Linked DNA regions of Terriglobus albidus. The protein of the gene in region 2 interacts with the protein of the main gene of each other region in a pairwise test. Links are inferred from orthologs where the notes say so. Each region holds a gene or a part of one and is shown on either strand. Other genes may lie near its edges.

Region 1 (6,920 bases), 1.5 Mb from region 2 along the record:
AGCTCTTCGGGAGCCGTCAGCTCCGGCTTATCCTGCTTGGCGGCGGGGGCGGGGGCAGCTTCCTGCGCAAAGGTCAGCGGCGAGGGCGCAGCAAGAACACCGGCGAGCATCGCCGCAAACAAAATCTTCTTCAACTTCACTGCGCGCCTCCAGCCAGAACTTCCGCTGGCAAAATGGCCTTCAGGACCTGAGCCGAAAGCTGCTCGCTGGCCACCTCAATCTGCTTCTTCGCCTCAGTGAGGCTCTGCTCTACCTGTTGGCGGGCTGCGGTGACACGCGTCTGCGCCTGCTCGCGCGCTTCGGCCAGAATGGCCTCACGCTCGGCGTTGAACTGCTGCACACGCTTCTGACGGGCTTCGAAGATCTCGGCACGCGCAATGCGCAACCGCTCTTCATACTCCGACGTCTTGCTTTCAGCGGAGGCTACAGCCGACTTAGCCTGCTCCATGGCGCCGGAAGTACGCGCGCGGCGCTCGGACAGCGTCTTCTCCAGAGGACGGCGCACCAGTACGCTATAGGCGATCACCACGAGCGTAAACAACACAATCGTCGGCACGGAGCCGAGCACAAGTTCGCTAAGTGTAGCTAGGATCTCATTCATGAAATGGCTTGTCTGGAAAGCTGCCGTAACCGCGGGAACGGATCTTCAGGGCAGCGAAAGAGGCTTTCTTTTCTTCCCTTCGACATCTTATTTGTAACAAGGCATTTTGGGGCATGTCAATGTGCATTCGTGCGATAAAAGAACTAGCAAGTCGCTATTCGCACAATTTGACATCCCTGAAATATCCCCGAAAAGTACTTGACGCAATAGAGAACCGGAGTACCCTTTAAGTCACCACCTGGACCCAATTCAGGGTCAATCAGGCCGCCTCGCCGGGGACACTCTCCGCTCCCCCTCTTTGAGGCGGCCTGGTCATTTAAACGCTCAACATGGCACCTATTTTTGGGAGAAGATGGGTATCTGAGCGAAGTTCGAGCCGTAGTGCTTCCCGTACAAATGCATCAGCGGCTTCTATGAGGGCAATCTTATCCATGCCGAAGCACTCCATCCCGCGCCACATCTTCTTTGTCATTTCGTAGCGAAGCGGAGAAATCTGCTTCTCAACCCATCGGTTGAGGGCGGCGTCGCGTAAAGCGGGTCCTTCGCATTCGCTCAGGATGACAAACAAAACTACATTTTCTGCCGTCCTACGACGCCGGCTCCAACTGAAACCGCCGATACCGCCCCAGCAGACTCGCCGGGCCCCGTGCCCTCAGATAAACCAGATTCCCCTCGAACCGCTTCTTCTCAATAAACGCCCCAGCCTCAATCGCCGCCAGCGCCGCGCCCTGCTTCTGGGGGATGCGGAACTCGGCCGTCTCCGTAGGATCAGCCGCGCCTTCGCCGCCGATGCGTTCATCGATCAGCGTGATCAACCGCTCCAGGCCCTCGCCCGTCTTCGCGCTCACCGTGACCAGATCGCCTTTACCCGCGTGATGCCAGAGGTCATTCCGCTGCGCCTCATCTAACAGATCGGCCTTGTTCATCACCTCAATCACCGGCTTGCGCCCGGCATCGAGCTCCCCCAGCACCTTCTCCACCTGCGTCTTCTGCTCATCCAGCATCGGCGACGAAGCATCGCGCACGTGCAGCAGAATCTCTGCGCGCTCCACTTCTTCCAGCGTGGCGCGGAAGCTGGTGACCAGCGTGTGCGGCAGATTGCGGATAAAACCGACCGTATCGCTGAGCAACACCTTGCGCCGTGAAGGCAGCGCAAGCTGACGCAGCTTCGGGTCGAGCGTTGCGAACATGCGGCTCGACTCCAGCACGCCCGCCTCTGTCAGCGCATTGAACAACGTGCTCTTCCCCGCATTCGTATAGCCCACCAGCGCCACCACCGGCACGGGAACACCTTCACGCCGCTGCCGCTGCTGGCGGCGGATGCGCCGCACCTGTTCGAGTTGTCCTTTTACATGGTCGATGCGGACACGGATGCGCCGACGGTCGGTTTCGAGTTTGGTTTCACCGGGGCCACGGGTTCCGATGCCGCCGCCAAGCTGGCTCATCGCCTTGCCTCGTCCGGCCAACCGTGGCAGCTGATACTCAAGCTGCGCCAGCTCTACCTGCAACTGGCCCTCACGGGTCCGCGCATGACGCGCAAAGATGTCGAGGATAAGCTGCGTGCGGTCGATCACGCGGCACGGCAACAGCTTTTCAAGATTGCGAAGCTGCGAGGGAGAGAGGTCGTGGTCAAACAGCACCAGCTCGGCGCCCGTGCTCTCGGCCATGGCGACAATCTCTTCCGCCTTGCCCTGACCCACCAGCAACGCAGGGTCGGGCTTCTGCCGCCGCTGGATCATGACCGAGGCGATCTCCGCTCCGGCCGAACGCGCCAGCTCACGGAACTCCTCGAGCGCGGCCTCAAAGTCGAGGTCAGCCACAGGCACGGCAGGTTCTACGGGAACGCCGGTCGCTGCAGCATCAATAGCTGCAGAGGCGCGCGCCCGCGCAGCCACGTACGGAACCTGCCGCCGCTCGCCGGTAAACTCCACCGCGACCAGAACAGCTCGCTCCGCGTGTGTGCTCAGACTGCGTTCGCGAAGTTCGTCAGCCTGCCGCAGCCTCTCTATGAGAAGCCGCGGCTTCTGTATGCCTGCCAATGCTAGGCACCTGCGGGCTCATGCGCGGCGACAGCGGCCGACGAAGGAGCGCCATGCGACATGGCGGATCCATGCGGCCGTTCGCCGTGACCCGTAGCGGACCGCCCACTGACCACGGTGGAGATAGCGTGCTTGAAGATCAACTGCTCCTGGCTGTTGTTCTCGAGCAACACGGAATACTTGTCGAAGGAGCGGATACGGCCCGTCAGCTTCACGCCACTTACGAGGTAGATCGTGATGGGGCTCTTGTCTTTGCGGACAGTGTTGAGAAAAGTGTCCTGAATGTTCTGCGCCGGCTTCGAATCCATAAAGGCCGATCTCCTTTTAGATTTTCTGGTTCAAAATGCGTTGCTGGAAACAGTGAAGCTGCACCGCTTCCCCCGGGTTATGTGAGGGAAACTGCAGCGGCGTCCAGACTCAAAAGTCCTGAGCGAGTTCACAATACGAGCATTGTGCCGAATTTTCAACACTTGCTGCCCTAATAGACGCACAGGGATGCCCTTAGGCTGCTCAAAATTTGCTGTTTCTTCGCACTCCCCCTGACTTTCTTTCATCTGCGCCTCACTTTCTTTCATTCTTCAGGGAGCTTAAGATCAACCTCGTGCCGAACGCCGTTCCTTTGCTCGATTTTTCTCGTGAATACCAGCTCCGCCGCGAAGAGATTCTCGCCGCCCTGGAACTGGTCGCCGACTCCCAGAAGTTCATCCTTGGGCCCGAAGTCGAACAATTTGAAGCAGCAGCCGCTGCCGCTCTGCAGGTCAAGCACGCCATCGGCTGCGCTTCCGGCACAGACGCCCTCTGGCTCGCCCTGGCAGCCGCCGGCGTAGGTCCGGGTGACGAGGTCATCACCACCCCGTTCAGCTTCTTCGCCTCTACCTCGGCCATCCTGCGCGCGGGCGCTATCCCGGTCTTCGCCGATATCGACCCGGTCACCTTCAACCTGTCTCCCGCCGCTGCCGAAGCCGTAATTACCCCGCGCACCAAAGCCATTCTCCCGGTCCACCTCTACGGCCAGCCCGTCGACTGGGACCACTTCCAGCAGATCGCAGACCGCCACAAACTGCTGCTCATCGAAGACGCCGCCCAGGCCTGGGGAGCACGCTGGAAGCAGATCCCGGCCGGGTCGCTCGGCGCCTCCGCGGCCTTCAGCTTCTACCCCACCAAAAACCTCGCCGCCATGGGCGATGCCGGCATGGTCACCACGAACGACGACACCGTCGCCGACCACGCACGCGCCCTGCGCACTCACGGCATGCGCCAGCGCTACTTCCACGATGAGATCGGATGGAACGCCCGCCTCGACAGCTTCCAGGCAGCGGTGCTGAACGTCCGGCTGAAGTACGTCACCGCCGGCAATGAAGAACGCGCTCAAATCGCGGAGAACTACCTGCACCTCTTCCAGCAGGCCGGTCTGATCGGCGCCATCACGCTGCCGGAGATGCTGACCAACGCCCACTCCGCCTGGCACCAGTACGTCATTCGCGCCCCACGCCGCAACGACCTGCGGACACACCTCACCGCCCATCAGATCGGCACCGAGATCTACTACCCGCTGCCGATTCACCTGCAGCCGTCACTCTCCCATCTTGGCTATATGGCAGGTACGTTCCCACACTCCGAACAGGCGGCGCATGAGGTTCTGGCTCTACCCATCTTCCCCGGACTGCGGATGGACGAACAGGAGTTGGTCGTCCAACGGATCGCCGAGTTTTATTTTTAAGCGCGGTTGAGCCGTTGAATGGTGGTTTGCGGGGCTGGTTAGGCGATTGTGGAGGGTAAAGCAGGTCCTTCGCTTCGCTCAGGATGACAACCAGAAAGCGGTTCGCGCATAGCGCGAATGCCCACATAAGCTACGCGTATGTGGGGCACCCAGTGTATTGGCGCCCGGAACTGCTCACCATTCAACTATTCAACTATTCAACTATTCAACTATTCCGGTAAATCGGCAGTAGATCATCCCCCGCCGGCTTCCGCAGCTCTTCCATCAACCCATGCTGCGGGCTATACGTACACACCGGATCGATCGCTTCCATATCGCCCGTCAACAGAAACGCCTGGCACCGGCATCCGCCGAAGTCGCGTTCTTTCCGCTCGCAGCTTCGGCAGGTCTCCGACATCCACGCGTCACCACGAAACCGCTCAAACGCAGGCGACTGCCCCCAGATCCACGACAGGCTTTTCTCCCGCACGTTGTCGAATGCGAACCCCGGCAGAATACCCGCCGAGTGGCATGGAAGCGCCCGCCCTGCGGGATCGATGAGGATCATCTGCCGTCCCCATCCGCCGACACATGCCTTGGGGAAATTGGCGTAGTAGTCGGGCAGCACAGCGTCCAGATGGATCTTTCCCCGCAGACGCGTCTTCGCTGCTTCCACCACAGGCAGCGCGTACTGCACCTGCTCCTCTGTCGGCATCAGCAGACTGCGGTTCTTCAGCGCCCAGCCGTAGTACTGCACGTGTGCGATCTCGATGCGGTTTGGCTCCAGCGACTCTGCCAGAGCAATCATCTCTTCCAACCGATCAAGGTTCTGCCGGTGCACCACCAGGTTCACCGTGAAGGCAAGCCGCTGCTGCTTGATCAGCGGAACCAGCCCCAGCTTCCAGGCGTGAGCCCGCGTTCCGGCGATGTAGTTGGCCCGTGCCTCATCTGCGTCCTGAAAGCTCAGTTGCAGATGTTCCAGCCCGGCCTGCACCAGCCCTGCGAGCCGTTCCTCGGTCAACCCCACACCCGAGGTCACCATATTCACGTAGAGCCCCGCATCGTGGCCTGCCTGGATCAGCTCAGCCAAATCCTTGCGCGCGAGCGGCTCCCCGCCCGTCAGATGCAGATGCAGGATACCCAGTGCCGCTGCCTCCTGAAAGACACGCCGCCACACCTCGGCCGGAAGCTCCGCCGCTGCCTGCTGCATCTCAATCGGGTTCGAGCAGTAGAGACAGTGCAGCGGGCACCGGTGAGTCACCTCACAGATAAGCGATTGTGGCCGTGTCGTTGCAGGCATTACATCATCACCCCTGCAGCACGCCGCGTTCGGCCAGGCGGCCGAGCAGCGCTACTACATCGTCGAGCATCTCGTTCTCATCGGCTCCTTCATATTTCGCCGCCAGATTATGGACGATCTCACGCACGGTACGTCTGCCATCCACCTCCAGCAAAATGTCGCGCGACGGACCGCTCAGCTCCAGCACGCCCTCGGGGATCAGTACCACGTCCTGCGTCGGATGCAGCCGGTATCCCGGTGTCATCTGCGGAATCGAATCGGGTGTCATGGAGTCGGGGCTCATGGAGTCGGGGCTCATGGAGTCAGAGCTCATGCTTCCCCCTTCGGCAGAAAACATCCCGGAGGCGGTAGCCCGGGAACAACATATGCGTGCTCGATCGCATCGAGCTGCGCCCACAGGATCTCGCACTTGCGCTCCAACGCGCGGATCACCTGCTCCTGCTCTTCGCGGTTGCGGGCGTGCTTCGTCACGTAGTCCAGAGCAAACGCCGCGTCTTCCGGGGCCTGCGTCAACCGGCCCACAAAGTAAGCCAGCCCCGGCTCCAGGTAGGGATAGTGAAGCTTCATCCGGTCCATCCGCAGGCTGATCAACTGCCGCGAGAACAGCTCCGTCAGACTTGACGCTACAGCGACCAGCAGTGAACTGTCACGCACCAGTGAGAGATAAGCATCCACCGAGAAGATCACCGCCGGCAGCACGCCCTTGTAGGCAATCGTGTCTTCACGCGGAACGCCGGCAGCCTCCGCCAACTGAATCCACTTCTCTACACCGCCGTATCCGCTCTCGTCACCATCGTGATCGACAATGCGCTTCCGCCAAGCGCGGCGGAAGGCCGGATCGTCGCTCTTAGCCAACACCAGCGCGTCCTTGATGGGAATGCGGCTCTGGTAGTAGTACCGGTTCAGCGCCCACGCCTGCAGTTGCCCGCGTGTAAGCTCGCCCCGGTGCATCCGCTCATGAAACGGATGCCGGTGGTGGTACTTCGCCTCTCCTACCGCCTGCAGCCGCGCACGCAGCTCGTCCGCAGTCAACATCGTTACAGCTCCCATCCATCCTCCGCGATCTCCCAGCCCCCGGCGAGCACGGCCTTACGCTCATCACTCTGACGGTCGAGAATGGGATTCGTATTGTTCAGGTGTACGAAGACCTTGCGCGGTCCTCGGAGCTCCGCAAGCCGTGCCATCATGCCATCCTCACCGCTCATCGGGATATGACCAATCTCACGCGCCAGCGGCGTCCCGGGCTGCGCCTGTTGCAGCTCATCATCGCTCCAGAAAGTA
Region 2 (7,178 bases):
GCCGCGAATGAGTCAGAGCTGCCGCTGATGCGCGCCTGGACCCTGCTTGGAATTACCATTCTCGGCTTTGTGAGCTGCTTTCTATTCGCACCGAAGGCTACGACGCTCGGCGTTGCACCACCCGCTCTGTCGTACGACGAGATGCTCCATCGCTCTCAGGAGCTGTTGCGCGAACTGCATATTCCCGACCGCGCCAGAAATACCGCAGCCTGGCTGCAGACCAATGGAAACATCGCCGAGTACTATCAGACGGATCCTAAGAAGATGGCCGCAGCCAGCGAAGGCCCGCTCATTCTCACCTACAGGACCTATCGGGATTCCCTGCTTCCAATACAGTTGAGCCCAAGGAACCTGCCGACGCAGACCGATCCGGCGGCGAACCGCCCAGGAATGGTCTCCATCGACGTTGACTCCAACGGCCGCCTGATCCGGCTGGTCAATATGCCTGCCCAGGAAGAGCTGAACGCGCAACACGACGCCAAGCCCACGGACTGGAATGCAGCCTTCGCCGCCGCCGGACTCGATCCCAAGCTGATGCACGAGGTCACCCCCACCATTACGCCTCCGGTTGCGATGCATGAGCAGCGGGAATGGGTCGGTACCTATCCTGGCCATCCGGAGACAGAGGTCAGCTTCACCGCCAGCTCCTGGTACGGCAAGTTCACTTATCTCCGCGTAATGCCACCCTGGAACAAGCCGCTCTCGGTCGCGAAGGGTCTTATCGCCGCGACGTGGAGCCAGATCTTCCTCTATCTCGCCTTCTTCGCTACCGCCATTCCCCTGGTGCGTCGCAACCTCGCCATGCGTCGCGGTGATACACGCGGCGCCTACACGCTGGCCTCCGGAGTCTTCCTGCTCTTTGTCGCCGCTGCCTTCTGCGGATTCAAACCAACGGGCAGTCCGGATGCAACGTTCTCGTGGCTGCTGACCAAGCTGTCGTATGGCCTGCTGTCAGCCAGCATCGCGTGGCTGGGTTATGTTGCCATGGAGCCGTTCGCCCGGCGCCGGGTTCCACGTCTGCTGATCAGCATGGCTCTGTTGCTCAAGCGCCAGTTCACATCCCTTACGGTGACACGTGACATCCTGCTGGGCGTCAGCCTTGGCGTCGCCTGCGCCGGCGTCGAGTTCGCTCTCACCGCATTCTTGAAGCCCTGGATCCATTCGGTCGAACTATGGGAGGTTGAGCCGCTGCTTCTGGGCGGCCCAATCCCCTGGCTCAATACTGTGCTGATCCTTGCCGGCACCGTGCTGGTGAACACAGTGCTCGCCATTCCGGTCTTTGTCGCATTACGAGCCGTTCTGAAAAAGACGTACTTCGCCGCCGCGATCCTTGCCGTCATCATGCTGCTGGCTCACGTATCGGCGCACGGAGACTGGTGGAGCCTGCTGGTGGAAGCGGTATGGGCTGCCATGTTGGCATATCTCATCTCGCGCGTTGGAGCGCTCGCGGCCGCGGTCTTTGTCTTTACTTCCAAGCTGCTGGAACAGCTCCCCTGGACTGTCGATCCGGAGCACTGGCTGGCTCCGCCGATGTATACCGGGATCGTCGTGATCACGGTGTTGATGATCTGGAGCTTCTATTACGCCATCGGCGACCAGAAGGCCTTCGGCTTTATCAAGCTCGACGACTAACACGCTGCTTACGACTCAAACCGATAGAGGATTGCCTCACCTACCGCTTTGTATCCGATCTTGCGGTAGATAGAGTTCGATGTGGGATTGCCCAGATCCGTGTAAAGGATGCAGCAGTAGCCGGCGTTGGTGAGCAGCGAAGAGACTGCGTGGACACAAGCTCCGGCATAGCCGCAGCCTCGATGTTCCTTCGGCGTGTACACCGCCGAGAGACGAACAACGCCTGCAATAGGCTTACTACTGACGGCCATCGAGACTGTGCCTCCAATGTCCCACAGCCAGAGCCGTTCCGCGGCAAGAGCGGTGTCGATAAAGTTCTCAGCGTCTACGGAGTGCATATGCGTCTCGGCATAGAACTTCTGCAGCCAGCTCACTGCCAGATTCCGATCGCTGTAATCACCCTTTCGGAGCTGCCCACCCACTGGAGCAATTTCATTGAGCCCGGCCAGCTGATAGATGCGGAACGCCTGCATGGGGACCGCACCTGACCGGCGCCGCTCCGTCCATCTGCCGGCGAAGCTTGCGGCTGTCGCCACTTCGCCGTTCACTCCGGGCAGCATGATTCCCCCCTCCGTGATGGTGTCGACAAGAGCAGCGGCTACGTCCGCTTCCATCGGCACGAGGAGAGCCGGAAATGTCAGCGGAGACTGAAGCGCCAGACCAACGACCTGAGAATCGCGAAACGCGACCCAGTAGCGGCCAGGTTCAGGCTGAGCCAACCGAGTGTCCACAATGGTCAGGACCAGATTATGAAGTACAGCACGCGACAGCAGAAACTCTTCGGCAACGGCGAGGAATGACCGTGGATCTTCATAGAAGCGAACGCTGATACCCATGTCATCCAGCTTATCGCCCGCCGTGTGAATCATCCCTCCACACTCACACAACGTGTCGATGACGCGTGGCCCACGCGTCATCGACGCGGGCAAAGATTCCCCTGTGCTTGCATTGCACCCACAGGGAAAACGCTCCAGCGGAAGGAAAGGAAGAGAACCACGCGTCAGGCACGCGTGAACACCGCCTGGATGACGCGTGGAGTTCTTGCAGAGGCGGAAGCATGCTTCGCCGCAACGAAAAGGCGCAGCCCGAGGGCTGCGCCTTTCTCTCGCTCTCACCACCTGGACCGCACGCACCGCCGAAGCGATCTGCGCCAGAAGAGCGAAACGTGATTACAGTGAGTTCATGTTGTGCAGGAACTCGCTGTTGTTGCGGGTTTTGCCGAGCTTGTCGGTGAGCAGTTCCATCGCTTCCACCGGGCTGAGCGGATTGAGGACCTTGCGCAGGATCCAGATACGCTGCAGATCTTCCTTCGCGATGAGCAGCTCTTCCTTACGCGTACCGGAGCGCTGGATGTCGATCGCCGGGAAGACGCGCTTGTCGACAAGCTTGCGCTCCAGGATGACTTCGGAGTTACCGGTTCCCTTGAACTCTTCGAAGATGACTTCATCCATACGCGAGCCGGTATCGACCAGGGCCGTAGCGATGATCGTCAGGCTGCCACCCTCTTCGATGTTGCGGGCCGCGCCGAAGAAGCGCTTCGGGCGCTGCAGGGCGTTAGAGTCTACACCGCCGGAGAGGACCTTGCCGCTGGGCGGAACGATGGTGTTGTAGGCGCGTGCGAGACGAGTAATGGAGTCCAGCAGGATCACGACGTCGCGCTTGTGCTCCACCAGGCGCTTCGCCTTCTCGATCACCATCTCGGCGACCTGGACGTGGCGGGCAGCGGGCTCATCGAAGGTCGAAGAGATGACCTCGCCTTTGACGGAACGCTGCATGTCCGTCACTTCTTCCGGGCGCTCGTCGATCAGCAGAACGATCAGCACCACCTCGGGGTGGTTCGCGGTGATCGAGTTCGCGATCGACTGCAGCAGCATGGTCTTACCGGTACGCGGAGGAGCAACGATCAGGCCACGCTGGCCCTTGCCCATCGGAGTCAGCAGATCCATCACGCGACCGGAAATGTTGTCACGCACCGTCTCCATCTTCAGGCGTTCCTGCGGATAGAGAGGGGTCAGGTTGTCGAACAGGATCTTCGAGCGGGTCTCTTCCGGTGACTCGAAGTTGATGGCCTCAATCTTAACCAGAGCGAAGTACTTTTCGCCCTCGTGCGGCGGGCGGACGTTACCGCTGATGGTGTCGCCGGTCTTGAGATCAAACTTGCGGATCTGTGATGGAGAAACGTAGATGTCGTCCGGGCCGGGCAGATAGTTGTAGTCCGGAGAACGGAGGAATCCGTAGCCATCAGGCAGAATTTCAAGCACGCCCTCGGCGAAGATATGGCCTTCCTTCTCGCTTTGGGCCTGAAGAATCTTGAAGATAAGATCCTGCTTACGCAGTCCGCTGGTCCCAGGAATCTCAAGGCTGCGCGCTAGCTTGCCCAGCTCCTGGATATTCATTTCTTTGAGTTCTGAAATCGTCATTGTTGCCTTTTGTACGTAAATTGGGGAGTGTCTTGCTGCGGGCGGGGATGTCCACTGCGGAACGACTGACTACGATTTGCTGAAGGGGATGTTGCAGAAGAGGTATTACGGTAGAACTACAAACCAGATGCAAGGAAGCGGCAAACGCCGCGAGGCCGATTAGGCCGCGCGGCGATTCTGCACGCGATCAGAGTGAGCCAGGCTGGCGGTGCCATGGACCGGCGACTCTGAGCGAAAACGACCGAGAACTTCGTTCGTGGTGTCCTGAACACGGGTGTTGGGCTTGTGGAGCTTACGCGTAGCCTTGGAAGCGAGCTGGCAAAGCTGGTAACGGTTCTTGACGTGCGTAAGTGCTCCAAAAATAAGATCTGAGCGCATACCTATTCCTCTCTTATACCGGGGTGCAGTCCTCACCCGGCGCTGCTATCGACCGCAGACTTCGTTAGCTGCAAATCGTGTTTCTGTTCAATAGACGATGCGCTGGTACTCCAGGATGCACCTATCTTTTGTCCATTCGGGCGAACGCAAATCTGCGCTCTCTGTCTACATCCACATCTGCCTTTGTGGAGATGGCGCCGTGACAGATCCCAGAGGAACCTCCAAACGGAACTGACGCCATGATTCGGGGTTCTATCGCCCCGTGCTTACATTTGAATTCGACTGGGTCACACCTGGCCTGACGGGAAACCCTTGGCCACCGCAGCGAACCCGGAATCCAGCCCGCCAACCGCGACCTTCCAGAAGGTAACGCCTAAGGGAGGGCGAGGTCAATACTTTTTTCGGTATTCGAGAGAATTCCTGCCTTCCAAAAATGGAAGATTTTTAGATCCATAAAATACAATAACTTATGAGATATATGCCCCGAAAACAGGGCAACCTCAGGACCAGTACTGTCGGTCGAGTGTGCGATATTGGATCGCCTCGGCGATGTGCGGCACACCGATCTGTGTTTCACCCGACAGATCGGCAATCGTCCGGGCAACTTTGAGAATGCGGTCATGCGCACGCGCGCTGAGTCCCTGCTGCTGCATGGCGCGCTCCAGAAGACGTTCAGCGTCCGAAGCAAGCTCGCAGTGCAGACGGATCTGCTGCGTCGACATCTGGGCATTGGCGAAGATTTTGCGGCCGCGTTTTGCCCCTTCCGGAGCCAGCGCGAAGCGTTCATGCTGCCGTCGGCGCGCTTCCAACACCCGAGACCGGATCTCTTTTGAACCTTCCGCCGCTGCTCCCGAACGCAGTTCCCTATATTGCACCGCCGGAACCTCGATGTGGATGTCGATACGGTCCAGCAGAGGGCCGGAGACCTTGGAGACATACCGCTGGATCATCGGCGGCGTACACATACACTCGCGGCTCTTGTCATTGAAGTAGCCGCAAGGACATGGATTCATCGCGGCGATCAACATGAACCGAGCCGGAAAGCTCAGGCTCATGGAAGCCCGCGAGATGGTCACCGTGCCATCCTCTAGCGGTTGCCGCATCACCTCCAGCACGTTTCTTGGAAACTCCGGCAGCTCATCCAGAAAGAGAACGCCGTTATGAGCCAGGGATACCTCTCCCGGACGCGGCACAGCGCCACCACCGATCAGACCGGCATCACTGACGGTGTGATGAGGAGAACGGAAGGGACGATGTGTCACCAGGCCGGTCTCGGCATTCAATACGCCGGCAACCGAATGGATCTTGGTCGTCTCCAGTGCCTCTTCAAACATCAGCGGAGCCAGAACCGACGGGAACCGCTTTGCGAGCATCGTCTTACCGCTGCCCGGAGGTCCAATCATCAGCACGTTATGTCCGCCGGCGGCGGCAACCTCCAGAGCGCGCTTCGCCGTATGCTGACCGCGAACATCCGAGAAGTCCGGCATTGCATCCTGAATCTCATCCAGCAGCGTGCTCTTATCCAGCTGCACTGGTGCGATACTCTCCTGCCCGGTAGCGATGCCATTGATCAGTTCCCTTACCTCGATCAGGCTTCGCACCGGATACACCATGAGGCCATCAACGACGGCAGCCTCGCGTGCGTTCACGGTTGGAACCACCAGCCGCTTCACGCCCTTCTGCCGTGCAGCAACAGCTACGGGAAGAATTCCCTGTACCGCACGCACAGTGCCGTCTAACCCAAGCTCTCCGAGAAAGAGAAACTCTGTAAGATCAATCGGCTGCAATGCGCCATAGGCGCCCAGGATGCCAAGCGCGATCGGTAGATCGAACCCTGAACCTTCCTTACGTATATCCGCGGGAGCGAGGTTGATGGTGATGCGCACCGGCGGCATATCGAAGCCGGAGTTGCGGATAGCGCTGCGTACACGATCACGGCTCTCTTTCACGGCTGCATCGGGCAGGCCGACGGTTGAAAAGGTCTCCGCGTCTCGGACCACTGTGGAAAAGTCAACCTCAACATCAATCAAATGTGCGTCGATACCGTAAACGGCAGCACTACGAGTCTTAAAGAGCATGTAAACCTGTGTTTCGCGAAGGCAGTAAATTCTTCCGACTATAGCATCCAACCAAGCAGTAGAACGCTGCAGAACTCTTCCCGCTGCAAGCGCCGGAAAAACAACATGAAGGCTTATACGTCTCGTTTGCGTCGGTCGCTGCATCTTCTTGCCTGGGTCGGCGGACTGATTGTCTTATTTCTCTGTCTTCACGCGGTTGCACCTGCGGAGATGCGACGTTCTGCAGAGGATGCAACCCCCGAACCGCCGAAGGCTACCCCTTCACAGATCAATACGGATGCCTGGACCCTGCTGGATAAAGAGGCATCCGAAAAGAAAACCGAGACGCTCGTCATCGTCGTCGCTGCCCTTGGCGATTTAGGCGGAGAACCGAAGGCACAAAAGATGTTGCTGGAGGCGATCGACAGCCCCGATCTTGACGTACGTATTGCTGCCATCGCCGCCATGGGGCAGACGAAGAATTCCATGTTCGTACCAACACTGCGCAAACTGCTGGATGATCCCAAGCCGCAGATCGCCTTCGCCTCCGCGACTACGCTGTGGAGCATGGGAGATCACTCAGGGCAGGACCTTCTCTTCGCTGTCGTTGAAGGCGAACGCAAAGGAAATGCAGGCATGCTTGGCGGAGCGATGCATCAGGCCAGCAAGGATATGCACTCCCCTGCCGAGA

The links. The genes of interacting proteins can lie anywhere in the genome.
Region 1: the proteins of rho (region 2) and hfq interact in binary tests that used the Escherichia coli proteins (3 or more experiments, as listed by UniProt). The link is inferred for Terriglobus albidus from one-to-one orthologs.

What each region holds. Positions count from the first base shown.
Region 1 is NZ_CP042806.1:1,610,593-1,617,512, reverse strand. The notes cover bases 1,296-4,016. They hold hfq (RNA chaperone Hfq), read right to left. Parts: upstream 2,949-4,016; coding sequence 2,643-2,948; downstream 1,296-2,642. Other genes in these bases: FTW19_RS06455 (DegT/DnrJ/EryC1/StrS family aminotransferase), read left to right, coding at 3,242-4,016; hflX (GTPase HflX), read right to left, coding at 1,296-2,601. Also shown: FTW19_RS06475 (ATP synthase F0 subunit B), read right to left, coding at 1-140; FTW19_RS06470 (ATP synthase F0 subunit B), read right to left, coding at 137-601; more of hflX, read right to left, coding at 1,189-1,295; more of FTW19_RS06455, read left to right, coding at 4,017-4,360; pyrroloquinoline quinone biosynthesis protein PqqE, read right to left, coding at 4,566-5,639; FTW19_RS06445 (PqqD family peptide modification chaperone), read right to left, coding at 5,647-5,952; pyrroloquinoline-quinone synthase PqqC, read right to left, coding at 5,949-6,689; pyrroloquinoline quinone biosynthesis protein PqqB, read right to left, coding at 6,677-6,920. UniProt on the Escherichia coli protein: RNA chaperone that binds small regulatory RNA (sRNAs) and mRNAs to facilitate mRNA translational regulation in response to envelope stress, environmental stress and changes in metabolite concentrations.
Region 2 is NZ_CP042806.1:3,064,588-3,071,765, reverse strand. Bases 1,928-4,906 are described here. They hold rho (transcription termination factor Rho), read right to left. Parts: upstream 4,053-4,906; coding sequence 2,802-4,052; downstream 1,928-2,801. Other genes in these bases: FTW19_RS12140 (DNA-directed RNA polymerase subunit omega), read right to left, coding at 4,212-4,430; FTW19_RS12150 (GNAT family N-acetyltransferase), read right to left, coding at 1,928-2,501. In the rest of the region: FTW19_RS12155 (serine/threonine-protein kinase), read left to right, coding at 1-1,632; more of FTW19_RS12150, read right to left, coding at 1,641-1,927; FTW19_RS12135 (YifB family Mg chelatase-like AAA ATPase), read right to left, coding at 4,931-6,508; FTW19_RS12130 (HEAT repeat domain-containing protein), read left to right, coding at 6,614-7,178. UniProt on the Escherichia coli protein: Facilitates transcription termination by a mechanism that involves Rho binding to the nascent RNA, activation of Rho's RNA-dependent ATPase activity, and release of the mRNA from the DNA template.